Regions from separate parts of the Streptomyces sp. NPDC020965 genome, predicted to be linked through region 1. Evidence: riboswitches for the same ligand, from Rfam matches in the RefSeq annotation. Region 1 holds a riboswitch; each other region holds the start of a gene.
The links. A riboswitch is a leader RNA that binds a small molecule or an ion and turns the genes downstream of it on or off. The one in region 1 is predicted to bind cobalamin.

Region 1 (7,547 bases):
CCCGGATCTGGACGTCCTTGATCTCACAGAGGTAGCCGTCGATGTGCATCACGAACTCGTCGAAGGAGTCGTCGTCCGGCTGCTCGTCCACATGGAGGTCGTGGTGCAGCTCGGCGGTCTTCACCAAAGTCCAGATCTGCGCCCGCACGGCCGGGGCCTTCACCGGGTCGAGATCGCTGACCAGGGCGTACTCATCCAGGAGTTGTTCCAGCTTCGCCAGGTCGCCATAGGTGTCGGCGCGCGCCATCGGCGGCACCAGATGGTCCACGACGGTGGCGTGCCCCCGGCGCTTGGCCTGGGTGCCCTCGCCGGGGTCGTTGACGATGAAGGGGTAGACCAGGGGCAGTTCACCGAGGACCGCGTCGGGGCCGCACCCTGCCGACAGCCCGAGGCCCTTGCCCGGCAGCCACTCCATGGTGCCGTGCTTGCCCATGTGGACGACGGCGTCGGCGCCGAACGACTCCTCCAGCCAGCGGTAGGCCGCCATGTAGTGGTGCGACGGGGGCATGTCCGGATCGTGGTAGATCGCGATCGGGTTCTCCCCGAAGCCGCGCGGCGGCTGGATCATCACGACCACATTGCCGAACTGCAGTGACGCCAGGACGACGTCGTCGCCATCGACGTAGAGGGTGCCCGGGGGCTCCCCCCAGTGCTCCAGCATCCCGTCGCGCAGCTCCGGTTCCAGCTTGTCGAACCAGCCACGGTAGTCGGCGAGCGGCACCCGGGCGGGGGCGGCGGCCAACTGCTCCTCGGTCAGCCACTCCACATCGTGCCCACCGGCGTTGATGAGCCGGTGGATCAGCTCGTCGCCGTTGTCCGGATAGCCGTCGACCTGGTAGCCGGCGTCCCGCAGCGCGTCCAGGACCCGCACCGCCGAAGCGGGTGTGTCGAGACCCACGGCGTTGCCGACCCGCGAGTGCTTGGTGGGGTAGGCGGTGAAGACCAGGGCGAGCTTCTTCTCGGCATTCGGCTTGTGCCGCAGCCGGGCGTGGCGCACCGCGATCCCGGCCACCCGCGCGGCCCGCTCGGGGTCCGCGACATAGACCGGTACGTCGTCGGGCCCGCGCTCCTTGAACGAGAACGGGACCGTGATCAGCCGCCCGTCGAACTCGGGGATCGCCACCTGCATCGCCGCGTCCATGGGCGAGAGGGCGGCGTCCGACGCCTCCCAGGCCGCCCGCGACGACGTGAGGCAGAGTCCCTGGAGCACCGGGACGTTCAGCTCGGCGAGGGCGCCGATGTCCCACGCCTCCTCGTCGCCGCCCGCGCTGGCCCGGGAGGCGTTGGTGCCGCCAGCCGCGAGCACGGTCGCGATCAGCGCGTCGGCCGTCCCCAGCAGCTCGTACAGCTCCGGTCCGGCGTCCCGCAGCGAACCGACGTACACCGGGAGTGCGTTGGCGCCCCGGGCCTCGATCCGGTCGCAGAGCACCTCCACGAAGGAGGTGTTCCCGGCGAGCTGGTGGGCGCGGTAGAAGAGCACGCCGACCGTGGGGCGGCCCTCCTCGCGGGCGTAGCCGCCGTGCACCCCCCACTCGGGCATCTTCTGCGGTTCGGCGAAGCCGTGGCCGGTCAGCAGCACGGTGTCGGAGAGGAAGCGGGCCAGCTCGACCAGATTCCCCGGGCCGCCCTCCACCAGATAGCGCAGAGCCTCGGCGACCACACCGGCCGGCACCGACGACTCGGCCATCAGCTCGGCGTCCGGGACGGCCTCCCCGCCGAGGAGCACCGTCGGTATCCCCGAGGCCCGCAGCGCGGCGAGCCCGTCCTCCCAGGCGCGCTTGCCGCCCAACAGCCGGACGACGGCGACCGAGGCGCCCTCGATCAGCCCGGGCAGTTCGGCGGCCACGTCGACACGGGTCGGATTGCCGATCCGGTACGGCGCGCCGGAGGCCCGGGCCGCCAGCAGATCCGTGTCGGCGGTCGACAACAACAGCACTGTGTTCATGCGGGTGCTCCGAGTTCTCCAGATGCGGCGGACGTGGTGGTGGGTGTGGCGGATGTACTGGGTGTGTCTGGTGTGGCGGTTGAGCCTGATGCGGTGACTGTGTCTGGTGCTCCGGATGCGCTGGACGCGCCGGATGTGTCCGATGCCTCGGCTGGGGCGGGCGCGCCGGATGTGTCCGATGCCGATGCCGATGCCGATGCCGTGGCCGGTGCGGGCGTCGGGTGGTCGGGCGCACCCGGCGGGATGAAGGGAAGACCGGCGGGCGCGCCGTGCTCGATGAGCCGCAGCAGCGCGTCCGTGTCCATGTGGTCCTCGACGAGATCGCCGAGGCGGTCGAGCTGTTCCTCGCGCAGGGCTTCGAACGACGTGTCCGGAGCGGGTACGAAGCGCCGGCCGGTGGCGCTCGCAACCCGGCTCAGGAACTGTCGTCGGAAGCCGTCGCTCTCCAACGAGCCGTGCCAGTGGGTGCCCCACACCTCACCGACCCGGCAGCCGCCCAGGAACTCCTCGCCGCCGAGCACATCGGCGACGCCGTGGTGGATCTCGTATCCCGTAACCGGCTCGCCGAGCGCTGTGCCCGCGGGCCGTGCAAGGGTCTTCTCGGCCCGGAACCGCACCCGCACGGGCAGCAGTCCCAGACCGGTCACGGAACCCGCCCGTGACTCGACCTCATCCGTGATGTGCTCACCGAGCACCTGGAACCCGCCGCAGATCCCCAGCACCGGACGGCCGTCGGCCGCCCTGCGCGCCAGCTCCCGCGCGAGTCCGCGCTCCCTCAGCCACTCCAACGCCCGTACCGTGCCCCGGGTTCCCGGCACGATCACGAGATCCGCATCGGCCAACTCCTCCGGCCGGTCCACGAATCGGACCACCACACCCGGCTCGGCGGCCAGTGCGTCCACGTCCGTGAAATTGGACATCAGCGGCACCGCGCACACCGCGACGCGCAGGATGTCCGCGCCGACGGGCGGTGCCACCACCGACTCGCGCACGGCTCCGCGCAACGAGACCCGCAGCCCGTCCTCCTCGTCGATGCCGAGGCCCCGCGCATACGGCAGCACCCCGTACACCTGCCGTCCGGTGAGTCCCCGGAGCATCTCAAGCCCCGGCTCCAGGAGTGCCACGTCCCCGCGGAACTTATTGACGAGATACCCCGCGACCAGCTTCTGGTCCTCGGCGCCGAGCAGTGCCGTCGTACCGAAGAAGGAGGCGAAGACGCCGCCGCGGTCGATGTCCCCGACGACGAGCACCGGGAGCCGTGCGGCCCGGGCGACCCCCATGTTCACGATGTCCGTACGGCGCAGATTGATCTCGGCCGGACTGCCCGCCCCCTCGCAGATCACGGCGTCATACGTGCCCCGCAGCTCCTCCAGGCACGCCACGACGGTCCCGAGCAGCGCCTCCTGCCGGCCGCCGCGCAGCGCGTTCCCCGGTGCGTCCGGCCCGCCGAAGAAGCCACGCGCGCTCAGCTCCCCGACCGGCTTGCCCAGCAGCACCACCTGACTGCTGCGGTCGCTCCCCGGTTTGAGCAGCACCGGATTCATCAGCGCCGTCGGCTCCACCCGCGCGGCCTGCGCCTGCATCGCCTGCGCGCGGCCGATCTCCGCGCCCTCCCGGGTCACGAAGGAGTTGAGCGACATGTTCTGGCCCTTGAAGGGGGCGACCTTCACGCCCTGCCGCACCAGCCAGCGGCAGATCCCGGCGGTGACGACGCTCTTGCCGGCGTCGGAGGTCGTCCCCGCCACCAGCAGCCCGCCACCGCGCTTCCCACGACCACTCATGCCGTCCCCTCCCGTCCGCGGACCCGCCGCGCTCCCCGGGTGGCCAACAGCCGCCCGGCCACACTCACGCCCAGCGCCAGCAGACCCACGCGCCGTGACAGCCGCACGGCGCGTTCGATGTCCGCGACCTCCACCGGCCGTCCCGCGCCATGGAGCACCGGCCGGTGCTCGACCCGGCCGCCGTACGCCAGGGTGCCGCCGAGCCGGACGCCGAGCGCTCCGGCGAACGACGCCTCCACGGGGCCCGCGTTGGGGCTCGGATGCCGGTGGGCGTCGGCCCGCCACGCCCGTACGGCGCCGCGCGGGTCGTCGCCCGCGAGCACCGCGAGAGCGGCCGTGAGCCGGGCGCCCGGCCAGCCGGCGAGGTCGTCGAGGCGGGCCGAGGCCCAGCCGAACCGGCGGTACCGGGGCGAACGGTGTCCGACCATCGCGTCCAGGGTGTTGACCGCGCGGAAGCCCACCAGACCCGGCACACCGGCGACCGCGCCCCAGACCAGCGCGCCCACCACGGCGTCGGAGGTGTTCTCGGCGACGGACTCCACGACGGCGCGGGCGATCTGCCGCTCGTCCAACGACTGCGGATCACGCCCGCAGAGATGGGGGAGTCGCGCACGGGCCCGGGTCACGTCCCCGGCTTCGAGGGCGGCGCCGATGGCGCGCGCCTCCCGTCCCAGCGACGTACCGCCGACGACGGTCCAGGTGGCGGCGGCGGTCAGGGCGACGGAAGCGGCGGGGGCGACCCGGACCCCGCGCGCGAGCAGCGCGGCGGCCAGTGCGGCGCCTCCGGCGCAGACGGCGGTGTGCAGGGCGCCCCACCCGCGGTGGTCACGCCACAGGACACGCTCGACGGCGCCCGCGGCACGACCGAAGGCGGCGACCGGATGTCCGCGGCGGGGATCGCCGAGCAGCAGGTCCCCGACGAGGCCGAGGGGGGCGCCGTACGCGAAAACTCGGTCGGCACGCATGGTTCAGGCCGGAGTCTCGTTCCGGACGGGTCGGGAGCGCGGGGCGCGACACGGGGGAGCGGCTGAACCGGGGCCGGGCATGGCGATATGTCCTCACTCAGGGTATCCGCGCCCTGGTTCGACGTGATCGACGGTGAGAGTTCCTGGCTTCCGGGGATGGTCGTCCTCGGTGACAGTGGCGGGACCGCGCCGGATTCGCACCGGCTTCCTCTGCTGACGTCGTAATGGCCTCGGCAGTCCACCACGCTGCGCGAACACCCGTCAACCTGCCGTTGACCTGCGACGGGGCAGTGTGCCGAGCCCCACACGGAACCGGGCCCAGTGGGGGAGTACGGGACGGCGTACGGGGGTGGACCCGGCCCGGGGGCGGGTGAGCCGTCCCCGGGTACGGCGCGGGCGTCCCCCGGCCGGCGGCGCCGGGAACGGCACCGGGCCGGAACATCGACGGCGATGTTCCGGCCCGGTGGGTGGTGCGGTGGTGCGGCGGTGACCTCAGGTCACGATCAGGAAGATCCCGTACGAGACGGCAGCCAGGCAGAGCGCGAAGCAGACATACGCGCCGGTGCGTGCGACGGCGACGGAGCCGCCGCCCTGGCCGCTCGCCGACGGCTCCTTGCTCAGGCCGATGATGCCCAGGGTGAACAGGCCCACCAGGGCCACGGTGGCGACGAGACTGATACCGAATACGGAGCCGAGGGCTGCCCAGTCGATGTTCATGCTGATCTGTCCTTACACCGCGGCCGGGCGCGTCGCCTGGCCGGGTTCGGAGGAGGCGGGGGTCGGGATGGTCGACTTGAGACCGTCCGCCACGGGAGTGCCGGCCGGGGGCGGGGTGACGGCCGCGATGGCCTCGGTCACGACGCCGGGAGCGTCGCCCTCGTCGTCTCCGTTGACGTTGGTGTGGTCGATGACCTGGCGGCGCGAGTACACCCAGATCGCGGCGGACGAGGCGACCAGGAAGATCGTGACGACGGCCATGCCCCAGTCACCCTGCCGGGTCACCAGCTCCGAGGCCGCGGCGACCAGACCGGCGGCCGGCAGGGTCAGACCCCAGGCCACGAACATCCGGGTGGCGGTGGACCAACGGACCACACCGCCCTTGCGGCCGAGGCCCGCACCCATCACGGCACCCGAGCAGGAGTGCGTGGTGGAGAGCGAGAAGCCGAGGTTGGAGGAGGCGAGGATGACGCTGGCCGCGCTGGTCTGGGCGGCGAAGCCCTGCTGCGGCTGGAGGTCGGTGAGGCCCCGACCCATGGTGCGGATGATGCGCCAGCCGCCGAGGTAGGTGCCGAGCGCGATGGCGACACCCGCCGAGACGATGACCCACATCGGGGGGTTGGAGCCGGGGACGAGCACGCCGCCCGCGACCAGGGCCAGCGTGATGATGCCCATCGTCTTCTGGGCGTCATTGGTGCCGTGGGCCAGCGAGACCAGACCGGCCGAGGCTATCTGGCCGGCGCGGTAGCCCTTCGCGGTGGACTTGGCGTCGGCGTTCTTGCCGAGCCTGTACGTCAGCCGGGAGGCCAGGTAGGCGCCGATGCCGGCCACCAGCGGGGCCGCGATGGCGGGGATCAGCACCTTGGTGACGACGGTGCCGCCGTTGACGCCGCTGATGCCGACCGAGGCGATGGTCGCGCCGATCAGACCGCCCATGAGGGCGTGCGACGAACTGGACGGAAGACCGACCAGCCAGGTCAGAAGATTCCAGAGGATGGCGCCGACGAGCGCCGCGAAGATGACTTCTGGGGTTATGCCTGATTCGTTGACGATGCCGCTGGAGATCGTCTTGGCGACCTCCACCGAAAGGAACGCGCCGACGAGGTTGAGCACGGCGGACATCGCCACCGCGGTCTTGGGCTTCATGGCGCCGGTCGAGATGGTCGTCGCCATCGCGTTGGCGGTGTCGTGGAAACCGTTCGTGAAATCGAACACGAGAGCCGTCACGATCACGATCGTGAGCAGCAGCGTGATGTGTTCCATTTACCCAGGCAATCTTTGGACGTCAGTGGCCCGGCGAACGTAGATAACCTGGATGAACGGAAGGTGAACTGGGGTGTACTTCGGGGTGTCTCCAAGTGAGGTTACGGACTCCACTTGCTCTCGGCGGGGGTTGATCGCGGCCCCCGGGCCGGGCCGCGCCCGGTCGAAGTGGCCGCTAAGGGCTATTCATGGCTTGTGTGGTGATATGCATCACGCGCGGTCTGTCGGGGCGCGGTTCCGGCTGCCAGGATCGTCATATGAGCGATCAGCCGAGTCAGGACGCGATCGAACAGGGGTGGCGCGATCTCGTCGTCACCGCCCGCAGGACGGCGGCGGAGGGGCTGGTGGTGGGCACATCGGGCAATGTCTCGGCCCGGGTCGGTGACCTCCTCCTGGTCACCCCCAGCGGGGTCCCCTACGACCGGCTCACCGCCGGCGACATCGTCGGCGTCGACCTCGACGGACGACAGGTCATCGGCCGTCTCGCGCCCACCAGCGAACTCCCCCTCCACCTGGCGGTCTACCAGGGCACCGGCGCCCGTGCCGTCGTCCACACCCACGCCGTGCACGCCACCGCCGTCTCCACCCTCGTCACCGAGCTGCCGCCGATCCACTACATGACCGCGGCGCTGGGCGGGCCCGTCCGCGTGGCTCCGTACGCCCTCTACGGCACCGAGGCCCTGGCGGAGCACATGCGCCGGGCCCTGGACGGCCGCACCGCGTGTCTGCTGCGGAACCACGGCACCATCGCCTACGGGGACACCCTCGACCAGGCGTACGACCGGACCGCGCAGCTCGAATGGATGTGTCGCCTCTGGCTCACCGCGTCCTCCCTGCCCGGCCGGGTCCCGTCGCTGCTCACCGACGCCCAGCTCA
Region 2 (7,547 bases), on a different contig from region 1:
GTGCCGGCCGGTCCCCGCGGCAGGACGCGGGAGGAATCGGCGGTGCCCCGGTCGTCGACGCCCGCCGGCAGTGCCACGGGGCCGCGCGCCGGCGGCGCGGAGTCCGTACCGTCCCGCCAGGGGCCGGCCCGCCAGAGCCAGGTGCCCGCGCCGACCACCGACACCAGCGCGAGGATCAGGGCCAGGGCCACGCGGCGGCGCTGTCCCCGGCTGCCGGGCGGGGGCTCGTGCCCCACCTCCGAAGCCTCCGAAACCCCTGAAGGCCGGTCCACCGAGGGCTCGTTCCGCACCTCGGGCGATCGGGGAGCCATGGCCGCGTCCCGGTCCGGGGGCCCGGGGGCCGGGAGCGGCACCGCCGCGGCGCACACCTCCCGGGCCTCGCGCCGGTACTCCTCGACGTGTTCCCGCACGGGGACCGGCCAGCCGCCCCACCGGGTGCCCGCACCCCACCGCTCCGCCAGCTCGTCGGGCCGGGGGCGGCGGGCCGGAACCGGGTCCAGGCAGCGCCCGATGATGTCCCTGAGCCCCTCGGGCACCGCGTCGAGCGCCGGCGCCCCCTGGGCGATCCGGTGCTGTACGGCGGCGGCCGGTCCATCGCCGAAGGGCTTCACCCCGGTCGCCGCGAAGCACAGCAGCGCGCCCAGGCTGAACACGTCCGATCCGGAGGTCACCGTCCGGCTGTCCCGCAACTGCTCCGGGGACATGAAGTCGGGGGTGCCGAGGAGTACCCCGCCCTCGCTCGTCACCTGCGTGGTCGTCCCGGATATCCGGGCGAGACCGAAGTCGATGAGGAGGGCACGGTCGCGGTCGAGCAGCACATTTCCGGGCTTGACGTCCCGGTGGACGATCCCGGCCGTGTGCAATTCGGCGAGCGCCAGGGCGAGATCGGCGCCCAGGGCCCGGACCGCGTCCTCCGGGAACGGACCGCAGCGCCGGAGCGCGGCACCCAGGGTGGGCCCCGCGATGTAGCGGGTGGCCAGCCACGGCGGGTCGGCGTCCGCGTCGGCGGCCACCGGCATGGCGGTACAGGGGCCGCGCACTGTGCCGGCCAGCTCCGTCTCCCGCCGGAACCGGTCGCGGAAGGACGGGTCGTCCACCAGATGGGGACGCATCGTCTTCACGGCCACCAGCGCGTCCGGCTGATGCTCGCCGTCGCGGCGGCCGAGGTACACATCGCCCATCCCGCCGCCGCCGAGCCGGGCGAGAATCGCATACGGACCGATCCGCCGCGGGGACATGGCACCGAGCGGTCTCAGCACGTGCCCACCCCTTCTCCATGGCCTCCCGCCGAGGGGACGCCATCGTACGCTCTGATCAACATGGCGCACACGGAGACGGGTTGGCGCCTCCGGAGAAGGGGACGCATGGCGGACATCGGGGCACTGTACGGAGCGGTCGGAGCGCTCGTCGGCGCCGGGCTCACCGCTCTCGGCGGGGTCTACGGACCCCTGCGACTGCACCGGCGGCAGACTGAGGAGCAGGAGAGCGAGAAACTGGCCCTCTGGCGGGAGGCCGAGACCGCCCGACTCCTGCTGATCAGGGTGACGAGCCGGGCCTGGCTCGACGCGCTGGACCGCGCCGTCCAGGAGCTCGAAGCCCACCGCCCCATGGATCTGGAGCGGTTCGACGAGGAGACCGTGCGGCTCGGCCAGGAGGCGTACCGGGCGGGCATCGACCTGCGGACCGACTCGGTCGACGTGCCCCGCGAGCTGATCGCCGTGCCCCGGGGAGCGGGCGACGGGGACGCGCTGGCCACCGACGCCCGTTCCCAACTGCTGGGCCATCTGCGGGAGAGCAACCGCCTGATACGGGCCGAGGTCCTGCGCCACTCCGCCGACGGCGGATCCCGCGCACGCACCGTGGCCCCGGAGACCCTCGCGGCACTGGAGCGGACCCGGGAGGCGCGCGCCACCGTGAACCGCCTGCTCCGCGCGCGCGAGGGCGAGCTCAACGGTGAAGTGGTGCGGCCCGGCTGACGAACCGTCCGGCAGCGAGGGCGCCCGGGGTATCGGCGGGACCACTCCCGATGTGATGATCATTTACTTCCTGGCAGGCACTTTACTTGCCCTTGACCCGATGGCAAGCTGATCATCACTTCGGCCCGCGCGGCGATGTTTCCCCCAACTCCCCTGCCCTCAGGGCTGGTTGACATGCGCGGGTGCGGAGAGCCTGAGGTCCCCAGAAACGGAGAGCTGATGTTCCGTCGTGTACGCAGTGCGGGTGTAGTGGTGGCGATGGCGGCCGGTATGGCCCTGGCACTGTCGGGCGGTACCGCCCACGCCCAGGAGCGGGAGCCCCGCTCCGGTGGCCTGCTCAACATCACCGGGCCGCTGATCGTGACCGGTGACATCGACCTGATCGAGGACGTGTTCGAGCACATCAGCGTGCCGATCCTCGGACAGGCGGTGCACCAGATGTACGACTGGGCGAAGTTCGAGGGCATCCTGAAGCGCTGACCCCACCCCTTGGCGTCGGCGGCCTCCTGGATACCGGGGGCCGCCGACGCTCCCTCACCCGGCGAGCCCGTCGCCGGGGTTCAGACGCCTACCCCGCCGGAGGGCCCCAGCCGGTCCAGACGCTCCCGGTGTACCGGGGTCAGCCGGAGATCGGCCGCGGCCACGTTCTCCTCCAGATGGTCGAGCCGGCCGGTGCCGGGGATCGGGAGAATGACCGGGGAGTGGTCGAGCAGCCACGCGAGCGCGACCTGCGCCGGGGTCGCGTCGAGTTCCGCCGCCACCGCGGCCAGCTCGGCCGCTCCGCCCGAAGCCGCTCCGCCCGAAGCCGCCCCGCCCGGAGCCGCTTCGGCGACCGGCCGCCACGGCAGGAACGCGATCCCCGCCGCCTCGCAGGCCGCGAGTACGGGCTCGTGCTCGCGGTCCACCACGCTGTACCGGTTCTGCACGCTCGCGACCTCGACGATCCGCCGCGCCTGGTCGAGTTCGGTGACGGTGATCTCGGACAGCCCGATCAGTCCGATCTTGCCCGCGGTCTGGAGTTCCCGCAGCGCGCCGAGCTGGTCGGCGAGGGGGGTCTCCGGATCGATGCGGTGCAGTTGCAGCAGGTCGAGCCGGTCGACGCGCAGTCGGCGCAGGGCGTGGTCGACCTGGTCGCGCAGGACGTCGGGCCGTGCGTCGAGCTTCCACTGGGCGGTGGGACTCGATCGCGCAATGCCCACCTTCGTGGTGATGAGCAGCCCGTCCGGGTACGGGTACAGGGCCTCGGCGAGCAGTTCCTCGTTGGCGCCCCCGCCGTACATGTGCGCGGTGTCGATCAGCGTGACGCCCAACTCGACGGCGCGCCTGGCGATGTTCAGTGAGGTTTCCCGATCGGGGCCGGGCTCGGTCGGCAGTCGCATGGCTCCGAAGCCGAGCCGCCGTACGCCGAGCTCTCCCCCGATGTGGAACGTGGTCGATGTCATCTATCGTCTTCCCCTCATTCAACGGCACACGCTAACAACGCCGTTGGACCGGGAGCCGGCATTTGATGGCCCGGGGGCCGTTCCGGGTCGGTGGACTCCGTCGCCGCACGCTCACCCGCCCCCGGGGGCGGACCCGCACCGGAGGTTCCAGCGGTTGAGGCGGCCCGAGAGGCGCGTCAGGGTGAGCGGGGCGACGTCCAGCCGCCAGAAGGTCTCCAGGGGCAGGTCCAGCGCCCGGACGGTCGTCGCGCGGACGACCCCCGGCTCCACCACCGCCACCACATGGCCGGGGTCCAGCGAATCCAGCCACGCCCCCACCCGCCCGCACAACTCCCGCAGGGACTCCCCGCCGTGCGGCGCCGCCGAAGGGTCGCTGAGCCAGCGGGAGACGGCGGCGGGCTCCGCCGCGCTCACCTCGTCCAGGGTCCGGCCGTGCCAGGTGCCCATGGCGCAGTCGGCGGGCGCCGGTACCCGCTCCGGTCGCAGGCCCAGCGCCGTCGCCGTCTCGCGGCAGCGGCGGGAGGGGCCGGTCAGCGCCCGGTCCGGGCGCGGCAGCGCGCCCGCGGCGGCCCCGGCGGCACGCAGGCCCGGTCCGTCGAGTCCCTCATCGCCCCCGAAGCGCGCCTCCCGCAGCGCGCTCGTGGTCGCCGGTGAGACCAGTGTCAGCCGTACCGTCATATCCGCCCCTTCCGTCAGGCCCCCCCCGGGGGCCGTTGTTTTCGGCCATCCCACGCCATGGCGGCCCCCGCCCTCAAGCGGTACGGTCGCGTGTACATGACGAAGGTGTGACGGAAGTCCGGTGCGAATCCGGCACGGTCGCGCCACTGTGTACCCGTATCTCCGCGGGAAGTCAGACCCGGCACCCTCGTCTTCACGGCACCACGAACGGGACGCGTGTTCCCTCTGGAGGTTCTGCCATGGCCCAGTCCGCCGCATCGGCGTCCGTGTCACCGACCGCACCGGCGATCGTCCCCGTATCGCTCAAGGAGATCGCGCCCTGGGCCGTCTTCACCGGCGTCCTGGCACTGATCCTGCTCTACTTCGTCGGCGCCGAGCAGGGCGCCACCTCGCTCATCTCGGGCGAAAGCGTGCACGAATGGGTGCACGACGGCCGCCATCTCCTCGGCTTCCCCTGCCACTGAGACAGCACCACTGAGGCACGACCACTCAGCACCCGTCTCATCGACATCGCCCAGGGGAACCATCCATGAACTCCATATCCGTCAGAGCCCTGCTCGTCCGCGGCATGGTCGCGGGCCTGATCGCCGGCGCCGTCGCCCTGGCCGTCGCGTACTTCCTCGGAGAGGGCCCGGTCGACGCGGCCATCGCCTTCGAGGAGGCCAACAGCCATGAGCACGGCGGCGAGGAGCTGGTCAGCCGGACCATGCAGTCCACCGCCGGACTCGCCACCGGTCTGCTGGTCTTCGGCGTCGCCGTCGGTGGCGTCGCGGCGCTCGCCACCTGTGTCGCCCTCGGCCGCGTCGGCCGGTTCGGTCCGCGCGCGACGGCCGCGCTGGTCGCCCTCGGCGCGCTGCTGGCCGTGTACGTCGTGCCGTATCTGAAGTATCCGCCGAATCCGCCGGCCGTCGGCGACCCGGACACCATCGGCGAACGCACGACCGTGTACTTCCTGATGGTCGTGCTCAGCGTGCTGCTCGCGGTGGCCGCGGTGATCCTGGGGAAGCGGCTCGCCCCCCGGCTGGGGAACTGGCACGCGACGGCCGTGGCGGGAGCGGCGTTCGTCGTCGCCGTGGGGATCGCCTTCGCGTTCCTGCCGTCGTACAACGAGGTGCCGAAGGGCTTCCCCGCCTCGGTGGTCTGGGAGTTCCGGCTGTCGACGCTCGCGATCCAGGCGACCCTGTGGACGGTCTTCGGGCTGGTCTTCGGCGAACTGACCGAGCGACTCCTCGTGCCAAGGGCCGCCCCGCGCGACGGCGCGAGCACGGCGCGGCGCGCGACGGCCGCCAGGAGCTGAACCGAGGCCGCCGCCCCCACCGGTCCGATCCGTCCGGTGGGGGCTCCGGCGTCAGTCGGCGTACGAGACGGTGACCGCGTCCGGCGCCTGCCCCGCCGCGCCGACGCACCGCGCGGTCGAACCCACGGCCGTGGTGGGCAGCTTGCTGACGACCAGGGTCAGACACCGGCCGAGCGCCCGCTGTCCGTAGTAGTTCGGATGGAGCAGCTCGCGCTCCTCGTCGGCGGGCAGTCCGGCCCTCGTACGGGGCAGATAGCGGGCCCACTCGGCCCGCGCGGCGGTCGGTCTGACGATGGTGCCGTCGGCGGCGAAGGAGGTCTGGAGGGGGTCCTTGCCACAGACCTGGTGCCCTTCGAGCAGCCGGCCGAGGTCCACGAAGTCCGCACCGGCCCGCTGGGCGGCCTTCTTGATCTCGGTGTTGAGGGCGGGGCCCGCCCCGGTGCCGAGCCAGCTCAGATCGCGGTTGTAGAAGGGGCAGCCGTACGCGCTCCAGCGGTCCCAGCTGTTCTCGTCGTGCGCGGCGGTGGTGGTGGGGTCGCCGGTGGCGAGGGGCAGCGGGTAGGACTGCACGACGATCCTCGGGGTGACACCGCTCTCCTTGACCGCCTCCCTGACGGCCTGGACGGCCTTCACCACCTTGTCGCCGACCGTCCGCGTCCGCTCGGCCACCGGGGTGGTGATCGCCGCGTCGGTCGAGCAGTACCGATTGTTCTGCCAGGCGTCGGCGCACGCCTTCATGGTCTTGATGAGCTGGACGTCGTCCCCGCCGACGGAGAGGACGACGGTCCTGACGGTGTGCCCGACCGCCAGCTTCCGCACCTGTTCGAGCTGCGCCTCGCTGTTTCCGACGGCCCGGGAGAGCTGTTCGGCCTCCGTACCGGAACAGGCGATGTTGACGTGCGTGGCGGTGGCGTCCACGATCTCGGCGGCGACCGAGCGCCGGCAGTCGGCGGTGTAGATCTTGTCCAGGCCGAGGCCCGACGCCGTCACCCGGTCGGTGGCGTCCCGCAGGGCCTGGGGGACGCCACCGAAGTTCTTGAGGCCCTCGGCGTTGCCGAGCCAGCGGGCGCCCTCACCGGAGAGGAAGCTGTCGCCCATGGTGACGATCGCGTCGGGCTTCGCCTCGGTGGGGGCCGGCGTCGGAGCCGACGTAGGAGCCGACGTAGGAGCCGACGAGGAGGGTACGGGGTCCGGGTCGGGCACCGGGGTCGTGGCGGGCGGGGATGTCACGGTGGCCGCCGGCGTGACGGCGGGCACCGGCGTGCCGTCGGGTGGAGACGGCTCAGCGGGCAGCGGCGTCGCGTCGGACGAGGGCTCCGCGGCGGGGGTGGTCGGCGGCGGGGGTTCCTCCAGCGCCACGGCGGTGGCGGCCGGGAGCACGGCGAGCGCGCACAGCACGGCGGCGGCGGTACGGAACCGGTGTCCGCCGCGACGGGCCGTGGGTCGGGTGGGGCGCGTGGTCATCAGTGGGTCCTTCCGCTGGTGCGTCCCCCTCCCAGTGATCTTGCGGCCGGAATCACGCCGCCACGCCTGCCGGGGCGCGAGATCACCCGTACGGCACGAGGTCCGATTCGTTCAAGACGCACGTACCGATCCCGGCCTAGGTTGGAGCCCATGACCCCACGACTCGACGCGATCGGCATCGCCACCGCCGACATGGCCGCCTCCCTGGCCTTCTACCGACGTCTCGGCCTGGACATCCCGGCCGAATCCGATACCGCCCCGCATGTGGAGTGCACCCTGCCGAACGGGCTGCGGCTGCTCTGGGACACCGAGGACGTCGTCCGCTCCTTCGACCCGACCTGGACCAAGCCCGGTGTCGGCGAGGAACGCGTCGGGCTCGCGTTCCGCTGCGACAGCGCCGCCGAGGTCGACGCGGTCCACGCCGACCTCGTCGACGCCGGCTACCAGAGCCATCTGAAGCCGTGGGACGCCTTCTGGGGCCAGCGCTACGCGGTCGTGCTGGACCCCGACGGCTGCGGTGTCCAGCTCTTCGCCGACACCGCGTAGGCGCTCAGCGTCGTACCGGCCAGTTCGCGCGTCTCCCGGGCGAGATGCGCCTGGTCGGCACAGCCCGCGGCGAGCGCGGCGGCGGCGTACGGCATCCCGTCCCGGACGTACCCCAGCGCCCGCTGGAGCCGCAGCACCCGGGCC
Region 3 (7,547 bases), on a different contig from region 1:
GGAACTCGCCTACTACGCGGGCTCGGACGACCTGGTCGCCGACGACTTCAATCCGACCCGGATCGATTCCATCGGCGGCACGAGGCTGTCCGAACCCCTCAGCCCGTCCCTGATGCTGATGGTCATCATCACCTTCGTGGTGCTGCTGATGCCGGTGGCGGTGCTCATCGCCACCGCCGTCCGCTTCGGCGGCGAACGGCGCGACCAACGGTTGGCCGCGCTCCGGCTGGTCGGCGCGGACACTCGGATGACACGGCGGATCGCGGCCGGTGAGGCGCTGTTCGGCGCGGTGATCGGACTCGCCGTGGGACTCGCCCTCTTCGCCGGCGGACGCCAACTCATCGGTACGGTCGAACTGTGGCGGATCAGCGTCTTCGCCTCCGACGTGGCCCCCAACCCGGTGCTGGCCGCGCTGATCGTGATCGGCGTGCCCGTGGTGGCCGTCGCCGTCACCCTGTTCGCCCTGCGTACGGTCTCCGTCGAACCGCTCGGCGTCGTACGGCACACCGGCCCGGTCAAACGGCGGCTGTGGTGGCGGCTGCTGCTGCCGGTCATCGGGGTGGCGCTGCTGTTCCCGATGATCGACGGCCTCGACGAGACCACCCGGGTCAACGAGCCGAAGATCGCGGTGGGTGCCGTCCTGCTGCTCGCGGGGGTGACGGCGCTGCTGCCATCGACGATGGACGCCGTCGTCGGACGGATCCGCGGCGGTCCGCTCTCCCTGCAACTCGCCGTTCGACGGATCCAGTTGCACAGTGCCGCGTCGGCGCGGATGGTCAACGGCGTCACGGTCGCGGTGGCCGGGGCCATCGCCGCGCAGATGCTGTTCTCCGGGCTGGAGATCCGGTACACGCACGACACCGGCCGCAGCCCCGTCCGCGGCGAGCTGCGGATCGTCCAGGAGTACACCGGTGACGCCCTCCAGCAGCGGGCCACGGCCGCCGTCCGGGCCACGCCCGGCGTGCTGTCCACCCTGACCTACACGAGCGGCAGCGCCAACAAACCCGGCAGCACCGAAGTCGGGGCCTTCGTGATCGTCGGCGACTGCGCGAGCCTGGGCCAGATCGTCGAGACACCGGGCTGCCGGCCGGGCAGCGTCTACACCGTCGGCGACGAGCTGGGCGACGACCCGCTGAAGGGCGGTGTGTACACCCCCGCCCCCGGCGAACGGGTCGACCTGGCGGGCGAGGAGGGCGGACCGGCGACGACCGGGCCCAGACTGTGGACCGTCCCGGCCGACACCGTCCGCACCCGGTTGGTGCCGGATGCGGCGGGGGCCTTCGGGACCGGCGTCTTCACCACGCCCGAGGCGATCAGAACCGCCGACCTGGCGGACGCCGACACCGAACTGCTCGCCAAACTGGACCCGACCAACCGCGACGCGGCCGAACAAGTGCGCAACACGGCCGCGCGGTTGGATCCGTTGCTGCACGTCGAGTACAACGCGGAGACCATGCGGGTTCCGCAGCTCACGAACATCCAGCGGGGTCTGTTCATCGGCGCGACCGTCACGCTTCTATTGATCGGCGCGAGCATGTTGGTCACCGTGCTGGAGCAGTTGCGCGAGCGGCGGAAGCTGCTGGCGGTGCTGGTCGCGTTCGGCACCCGGCGCTCCACGCTCGGCCTGTCGGTGCTGTGGCAGACCGCGCTGCCGGTGGCGCTCGGGCTGGCACTCGCGGTGGCGGGCGGTACGGGTCTCGGCATGATCCTGCTGAAGATGGCGGCCCTGCCGCTGTCGGTGAACTGGACCGGTATCGCGGCGATGGCCGGTATCGGCGGGGGCGTCGTCCTCCTGGTCACGGTGCTCAGCATGCCGGCGCTGTGGCGCGTGATGCGCCCGGACGGTCTGCGCGCCGAATGACCCGCGGGCACCCCCGACGATGACCGTGAACGCCGGGCCGGACGGACCGGCGTTCACGGCGTCCGCGTACACCCCCCGTGCATCGCTCGGCGGCCCGCACCGCCCGGGGGTGACCGTCAGGGGGTGTCCCCCTCCCAGTCCCATTTCTTCGGATCACCGGGGCGGGGCCCGTAGAGGGCACGCCCGCCGGGACCGTACCGGCCGATCTCGGTGATCAGCGCCGCGCTCCGGGTGAGCCGCTCCACGGTCCATCCGGTGACGTCGAGGAGGAGTCCGTCCAGCGGGCCGCCGACCAGCTCCGCGTACTCGTGGCCGGGCCGCGGGCCAGGGTCGGGGGCGTCGTAGTCCGATCCGTAGACCCGGCCCCGCATGATCTGTTCGTCCATACCGTCAGAATCCCAGCCACCACTGACAGCGCCACCAGGGATACCACGGACACCAGGACCCCGCCCGACGGGGCGGGCGCTGATCGACAGGGTGAACGACGGTGACGCCACCGGCGTTCTGGGCGAGACTGGCGGAGACCGCCGGGGGGCGCGGGTCGTCCCGCTCCCTCGCGAGCGGCCGGTGGTGCCGTGGCCCCCGGGGCTTCGGCCCCGTACCGGAGAGAGGGATGCATGAGACGCAGCACAGGAAGGGCGCTCGCCGTCTTCGGCGCGGTCGCCGTACTGGGTGTCACCTTTCCGCCCGGCGCGCACGCCGCCACCGGGGAGTTCGTCTACCACACCCAGCCGGGAAACGTCCCGCACACGCTGACCGACCCGAGGGACGGTGACTGTTATCCGGTGGGCCGCCGGGTCCAGGGTCGGACGGTCAACAACACGGACCGCAGGGCGGTCATGTACGTGGAGAAGAACTGCCGGAACGCCACCGCGGAAGAACTCGATCCGGGCCAGTGGACCGAGAACAGCACCTTCATGTCGGTGCGGTTCACCGTCTGACCGGGCGCGTGGCCCCCGGCCTCGGGAGAGTCCACCGCCGCCGGGGGGCCGGGGCGGGCCCGATCGCCCGCCCCGGCCCGTACGGTCAGGCTCCGTCGGCTGTCAGCCCCGAGCGGACCTCCCGGGCGGCGGTGACCAGGCTCTCCAGGGAGGCCCTGGTCTCGGGCCAACCACGGGTCTTCAGGCCGCAGTCGGGGTTGACCCAGAGGCGTTCGGCCGGGATGGCCTCAAGTCCCTTGCGCAGCAGGGTGACCGCCTCATCGGCGCTCGGAACGCGCGGCGAGTGGATGTCATAGACACCCGGTCCGGCCTCACGCGGGTAGCCGTGGGCGGCGAGTTCGGTGGCGACCTGCATATGGGAGCGGGCGGCCTCCAGGCTGATGACGTCGGCGTCGAGGTCGTCGATGCCCTGGACGATGTCACCGAACTCGGCGTAGCACATATGGGTGTGGATCTGAGTGGCCGGCCGTACGCCACTGGTGGTGAGGCGGAAGGACTCGGTGGCCCACTGCAGATAGTCGGCATGGTCGGCCGACCGGAGCGGGAGGGTCTCGCGGAGTGCGGGTTCATCGACCTGGATCACGGAGGTGCCGGCCGCCTCCAGGTCCCGCACCTCGTCGCGCAGCGCGAGGGCGACCTGTCGGGCGGTATCGCCGAGCGGCTGGTCGTCGCGGACGAAGGACCAGGCGAGCATGGTGACCGGCCCGGTGAGCATCCCCTTGACGGGCCGTTCGGTGAGCGACTGGGCGAAGGACGTCCAGCGGACCGTCATCGGCTCGGGCCGGGAGATGTCCCCGGCCAGGACCGGCGGCCGGACGTAGCGGGTGCCGTAGGACTGGACCCAGCCGTGCCGGGTGGCGAGGTAGCCGGTGAGCTGTTCGGCGAAGTACTGCACCATGTCGTTGCGCTCGGGCTCGCCGTGCACCAGGACGTCGATGCCCGCCTTCTCCTGGAAGGAGATGACCTCGCCGATCTCCTCGCCGATGCGCTCCTCGTACTCCGCGGTGGTGATCCGTCCGGCGCGCAGGTCGGCGCGGGCGGTCCGCAGTTCCGATGTCTGCGGGAACGATCCGATGGTGGTGGTCGGCAGGAGGGGCAGGCCGAGGTGGGCGCGCTGGGCGATGGTCCGCTCGGCGTACGGCTGGGAACGGCGGCCGTCGGCATCGGTGACGGCGGCGGTACGGGCCCGGACGGCCGGGTCGTGGGTGAGCGCGGACCCGGCGCGGGAGGCCAGATCGGCCCGGTTGGAGGCGAGTTCGGCGGTGATCGCGCCGGTGCCTCGTGCCAGCCCCTTGGCGAGGGTGACGATCTCGGCCGTCTTCTGCCGGGCGAAGGCGAGCCAGCGGCCGATCTGCGGGTCGATATCGCGTTCGGCGGCGGCGTCCAGCGGGACGTGCAGCAGGGAGCAGGAGGCGGCCACATCGACCCGGTCGGCGAGGCCGAGCAGGGTGCCGAGGGTGGCGAGGGACTTCTCGTAGTCGTTGATCCAGATGTTGCGACCGTTGACCACGCCCGCGATCAGACGCTTGCCGCGCAGCCCCCCGGCTGCCGCGAGGTCGTCGAGATTGCCGGTGGCCCGCTCGGTGAAGTCCAGGGCGAGGCCGTCGATGGGGCTCCTGGCGAGGACCAGCAGGGCGTCGCCGAGGCGGTCGAAGTAGGAGGCGACCAGGAGCTTGGGCCGGTCGATGAGCTCGCCGAGGTCACGGTAGGCGCGGGCGGCGGCATTCAGATCGGCCGGGGAGCGGTCCTGGACCAGGGCGGGCTCATCGAGCTGCACCCACTCGGCGCCCGCGGCCCGGAGATCGGCGACGACCTCCGCGTACACCGGCAGTAGCCGGTCCAGCAGGGTCAGTGGCTCGAAGTCGGCGGGCACCCCGGGGGCGGGCTTGGCCAGCAGGAGATAGGTGACGGGTCCGACGAGGACCGGCCGGGCGGTGAGACCGAGCGCGAGGGCTTCCTTCAATTCGGCCACCTGCTTGGCCGAGTCGGCCGTGAAGACGGTGTCGGGGCCGAGTTCGGGGACCAGGTAGTGGTAGTTGGTGTCGAACCACTTGGTCATCTCCAGCGGCGCGACGTCCTGAGTGCCGCGTGCCATGGCGAAGTAGCCGTCGAGCGCGTCCGCCGCGTGGGCGTCGCGGTGTCGTTCGGGAATGGCGCCGACCATGACACTGGTGTCCAGCATGTGGTCGTAGTACGAGAAGTCACCGGTCGGCACCTCATGGACCCCGGCGTCGGCCAACTGCAGCCAGTTCGTCCGGCGCAGGCCCGCCGCGGTCTCCCGGAGGGCGTCGGCGGTGACGCGGTCCTGCCAGTAGCCCTCGATGGCCTTCTTCAGTTCCCGGTTCTGGCCCTGGCGGGGGTAGCCGTACACGGTGGCGCGTGCTGCCGCGGCTGCGGACTTCGGTGTCACGGAACTCTCCTTCGCGAGATGTCTCATGAGATCCCGGGGACGGGACGAGAACGCGAAGGGGTGACAGACCGGACGGACCGATGCCGCGCGCCGGGCGCGGCCGTCCGCCTGATGTGCACTCCCCCGGACATGGTCCGGAGGCACCCCAACCTGCCCACGAGGTCACCGGGATCGCCGCGCACGATCGGTCGTACGCGGACAGCGGGCAGGTCTTCGGACTCGCGGGCACGCCTACCGAGGCAGACACCTACTGGCCGTCGCTTCCCAGACCCCGCCAGGGGGTCCAGTGCGTATGACGGCGGTCGTTCCCGCTCACCGCTGCGGGGCAGTCCCGGATTTCCACCGGGTTCCCTCTTACGACGCGTCTGCCTGGCGGGCAGGGCGAACCAGCTGTGCCCCGCAGCCTAGAGGCACCGAGGGGTCCCAGTCAGCACCGTTCACATTCCGGACCGTGATGTGCGCCACGGAGGAATCAGGGTTGGCGGGCGCCCGGTGGCGGTGGAGCGGCTCAAGCGTGGGCGGGAAGCGGCCGGGGAGCCTCCCGCCGGCCGGGCCGTACGCGAGGCTCCCCGGCCTGCCGGCACCGCACCCACGACCGGAATCGGTTGACTGCCGCCTGGGGGCCACCTAGGTTTGCTGCACTTTGGATCGCCCAGCGAACCAATGTTCATTTTTCGGTTGTGGGAGGTTCATCAGTGACTCGGCAGGCAGTGGTCGGCATCGACGCCGGCACCACCGCGGTCAAAGCCGTTGTCCTGGCCCGGGACGGAGAGCAACTCGGCCGGTCACGGGTACCGCTGAAGGTCACGCACCACGGTGACCGGGTGGAACAGGACATGGACGAGATCTGGTCCGCGGTCCGCGACACGGTGCGGGCCGCCGTGCGGGACGCCGGTGACGGTGTCGAGATCGTCGCGGTGGGCGTGACCGGGCAGGGCGACGGCGCCTGGCTGGTGGACGGTGACGGGCGCCCGTGCGGCCCCGCGGCGATCTGGATGGACGGCACCGCCGCCGCCCGGGTGGCCCGGTGGGAACAGGACGGCCGCGGTGCTCTGGTAAGCGACATCACCGGCTCAGCCTTGTTCCCCGGCGCGCTGCCGGTGCTGCTGGAGCAGTTGGAGGACGATCACCCCGAGCGGTTGGCACGGGCCGTACACCAGTTGAACTGCAAGGACTGGATACGCTTCCGGCTGACCGGGGAGATCGCCACCGATGCCTCCGATGCCTCCCGCACCTACCTCGACGTCGCCACCGGCGCCTACTCCGACGCCCTGATCGAGGGAGTGGGACACCAGCGGTTCCGGCATCTGCTCGCCCCCGTACGACCACCGCACGCACCGGCCGGCACGGTCGGCGCCGAGGCCGCGCGCGCCACCGGCCTGCCCGAGGGGATCCCCGTGGCCACCGGACTGGTCGACGCCGCCGCGGGCGGGGTCGGCCTCGGCGCGGTCCGGCCGGGCGACGCCTACCTCATCGTCGGCACCACGGCCTTCGCGGCCAATGTGCGCCGGGCCGGCCCGGCGCACATGTCCGGCCCCGGGGCCGAGGGACGCATCACGCTGGCGACCGGTCTGGGCAGCGTCCTCGAATGCCTGGCCCCCATGGCGGGCGCGCCCAACCTCGACTGGGTCCGCACGGTGACCGGGCAGGCGGACAGCGACTGGCCGGACCTGGAGCGCCCGGCGCGGGCCGCCGGTCCGGGCGCCGGCGGTGTCCTCTACCTCCCCTACGGTTCGCCCCAGGGGGAACGTGCCCCGTTCGTCGACCCGGCCGCCTCCGCCGCCTGGGTGGGAATGAGCGTCCTGACGACCCCCGGGCAACTGGTGCGCGCCGTCTACGAGGGGATCGCCCTCACCCTGCGCGAGTGTCTGGACGAACCGGTCGACGGGCGGGCGCTGCGGATCACCGGCGGATCGGCGTCGTCGGACCTGCTCTGCCAGGTGGTGGCCGATGTCACCGGCCGGCCGGTGGAGCGCTCCACCGCACCTGAGCTGGGAGCCCGCGGGGTGGCCGCGCTGGCCATGGTCGCCGGTGGGGTGACCGAGGACCTCGACACCGCGCTCGCCCTGCTGGCTCCACCGGCCGCCACCCACACCTTCCGGCCCGACCCCGTCGTACGGGATCTGCACGACCGGCAGGCGCGTACCTTCGCCGCCGCCCGGGACGCGCTCCGTCCCGTCTGGCCCTCCCTGCGTGACCTGCGGACGCTGACCGAGGCGTCACCGCCCTCTTCTCCCCCTACCGACCCTAGCGAGTCGGCGCCCGGCGCCGATGGAATGGAATCCCTGTGACCAGTGCGTCACCGCGCCCGCGGCTGCTCATCACCGCGCCCTTC

Region 2: linked by a shared signal. The riboswitch ahead of ACH4S7_RS21775 (CbtB domain-containing protein) and the one ahead of ACH4S7_RS00325 (cobalamin biosynthesis protein) in region 1 are both predicted to bind cobalamin.
Region 3: linked by a shared signal. The riboswitch ahead of metE (5-methyltetrahydropteroyltriglutamate--homocysteine S-methyltransferase) and the one ahead of ACH4S7_RS00325 (cobalamin biosynthesis protein) in region 1 are both predicted to bind cobalamin.

The regions. Positions count from the first base shown of each region.
Region 1 covers NZ_JBIRRE010000001.1:61,488-69,034, reverse strand. Annotated here, with positions in the region: gene cobN (cobaltochelatase subunit CobN) at 1-1,945, opposite strand, end outside; gene ACH4S7_RS00330 (cobyric acid synthase) at 1,942-3,726, opposite strand; gene ACH4S7_RS00325 (cobalamin biosynthesis protein) at 3,723-4,691, opposite strand; cobalamin riboswitch at 4,808-4,950, opposite strand; gene ACH4S7_RS00320 (hypothetical protein) at 5,184-5,408, opposite strand; gene ACH4S7_RS00315 (anion permease) at 5,421-6,671, opposite strand; gene ACH4S7_RS00310 (class II aldolase/adducin family protein) at 6,929-7,547, shown strand, end outside.
Region 2 covers NZ_JBIRRE010000007.1:88,542-96,088, forward strand. Annotated here, with positions in the region: gene ACH4S7_RS21750 (PQQ-binding-like beta-propeller repeat protein) at 1-1,259, opposite strand, end outside; gene ACH4S7_RS21755 (hypothetical protein) at 1,365-1,976, shown strand; gene ACH4S7_RS21760 (hypothetical protein) at 2,196-2,456, shown strand; gene ACH4S7_RS21765 (aldo/keto reductase) at 2,537-3,418, opposite strand; gene ACH4S7_RS21770 (histidine phosphatase family protein) at 3,530-4,096, opposite strand; cobalamin riboswitch at 4,170-4,298, shown strand; gene ACH4S7_RS21775 (CbtB domain-containing protein) at 4,336-4,560, shown strand; gene ACH4S7_RS21780 (CbtA family protein) at 4,626-5,393, shown strand; gene ACH4S7_RS21785 (hypothetical protein) at 5,445-6,857, opposite strand; gene ACH4S7_RS21790 (VOC family protein) at 7,008-7,403, shown strand; gene ACH4S7_RS21795 (DUF6597 domain-containing transcriptional factor) at 7,343-7,547, opposite strand, start outside.
Region 3 covers NZ_JBIRRE010000004.1:87,720-95,266, forward strand. Annotated here, with positions in the region: gene ACH4S7_RS14245 (FtsX-like permease family protein) at 1-1,861, shown strand, start outside; gene ACH4S7_RS14250 (hypothetical protein) at 1,978-2,247, opposite strand; gene ACH4S7_RS14255 (hypothetical protein) at 2,479-2,802, shown strand; gene metE (5-methyltetrahydropteroyltriglutamate--homocysteine S-methyltransferase) at 2,888-5,212, opposite strand; cobalamin riboswitch at 5,399-5,618, opposite strand; gene ACH4S7_RS14265 (FGGY family carbohydrate kinase) at 5,908-7,503, shown strand; gene ACH4S7_RS14270 (NAD(P)-dependent oxidoreductase) at 7,500-7,547, shown strand, end outside.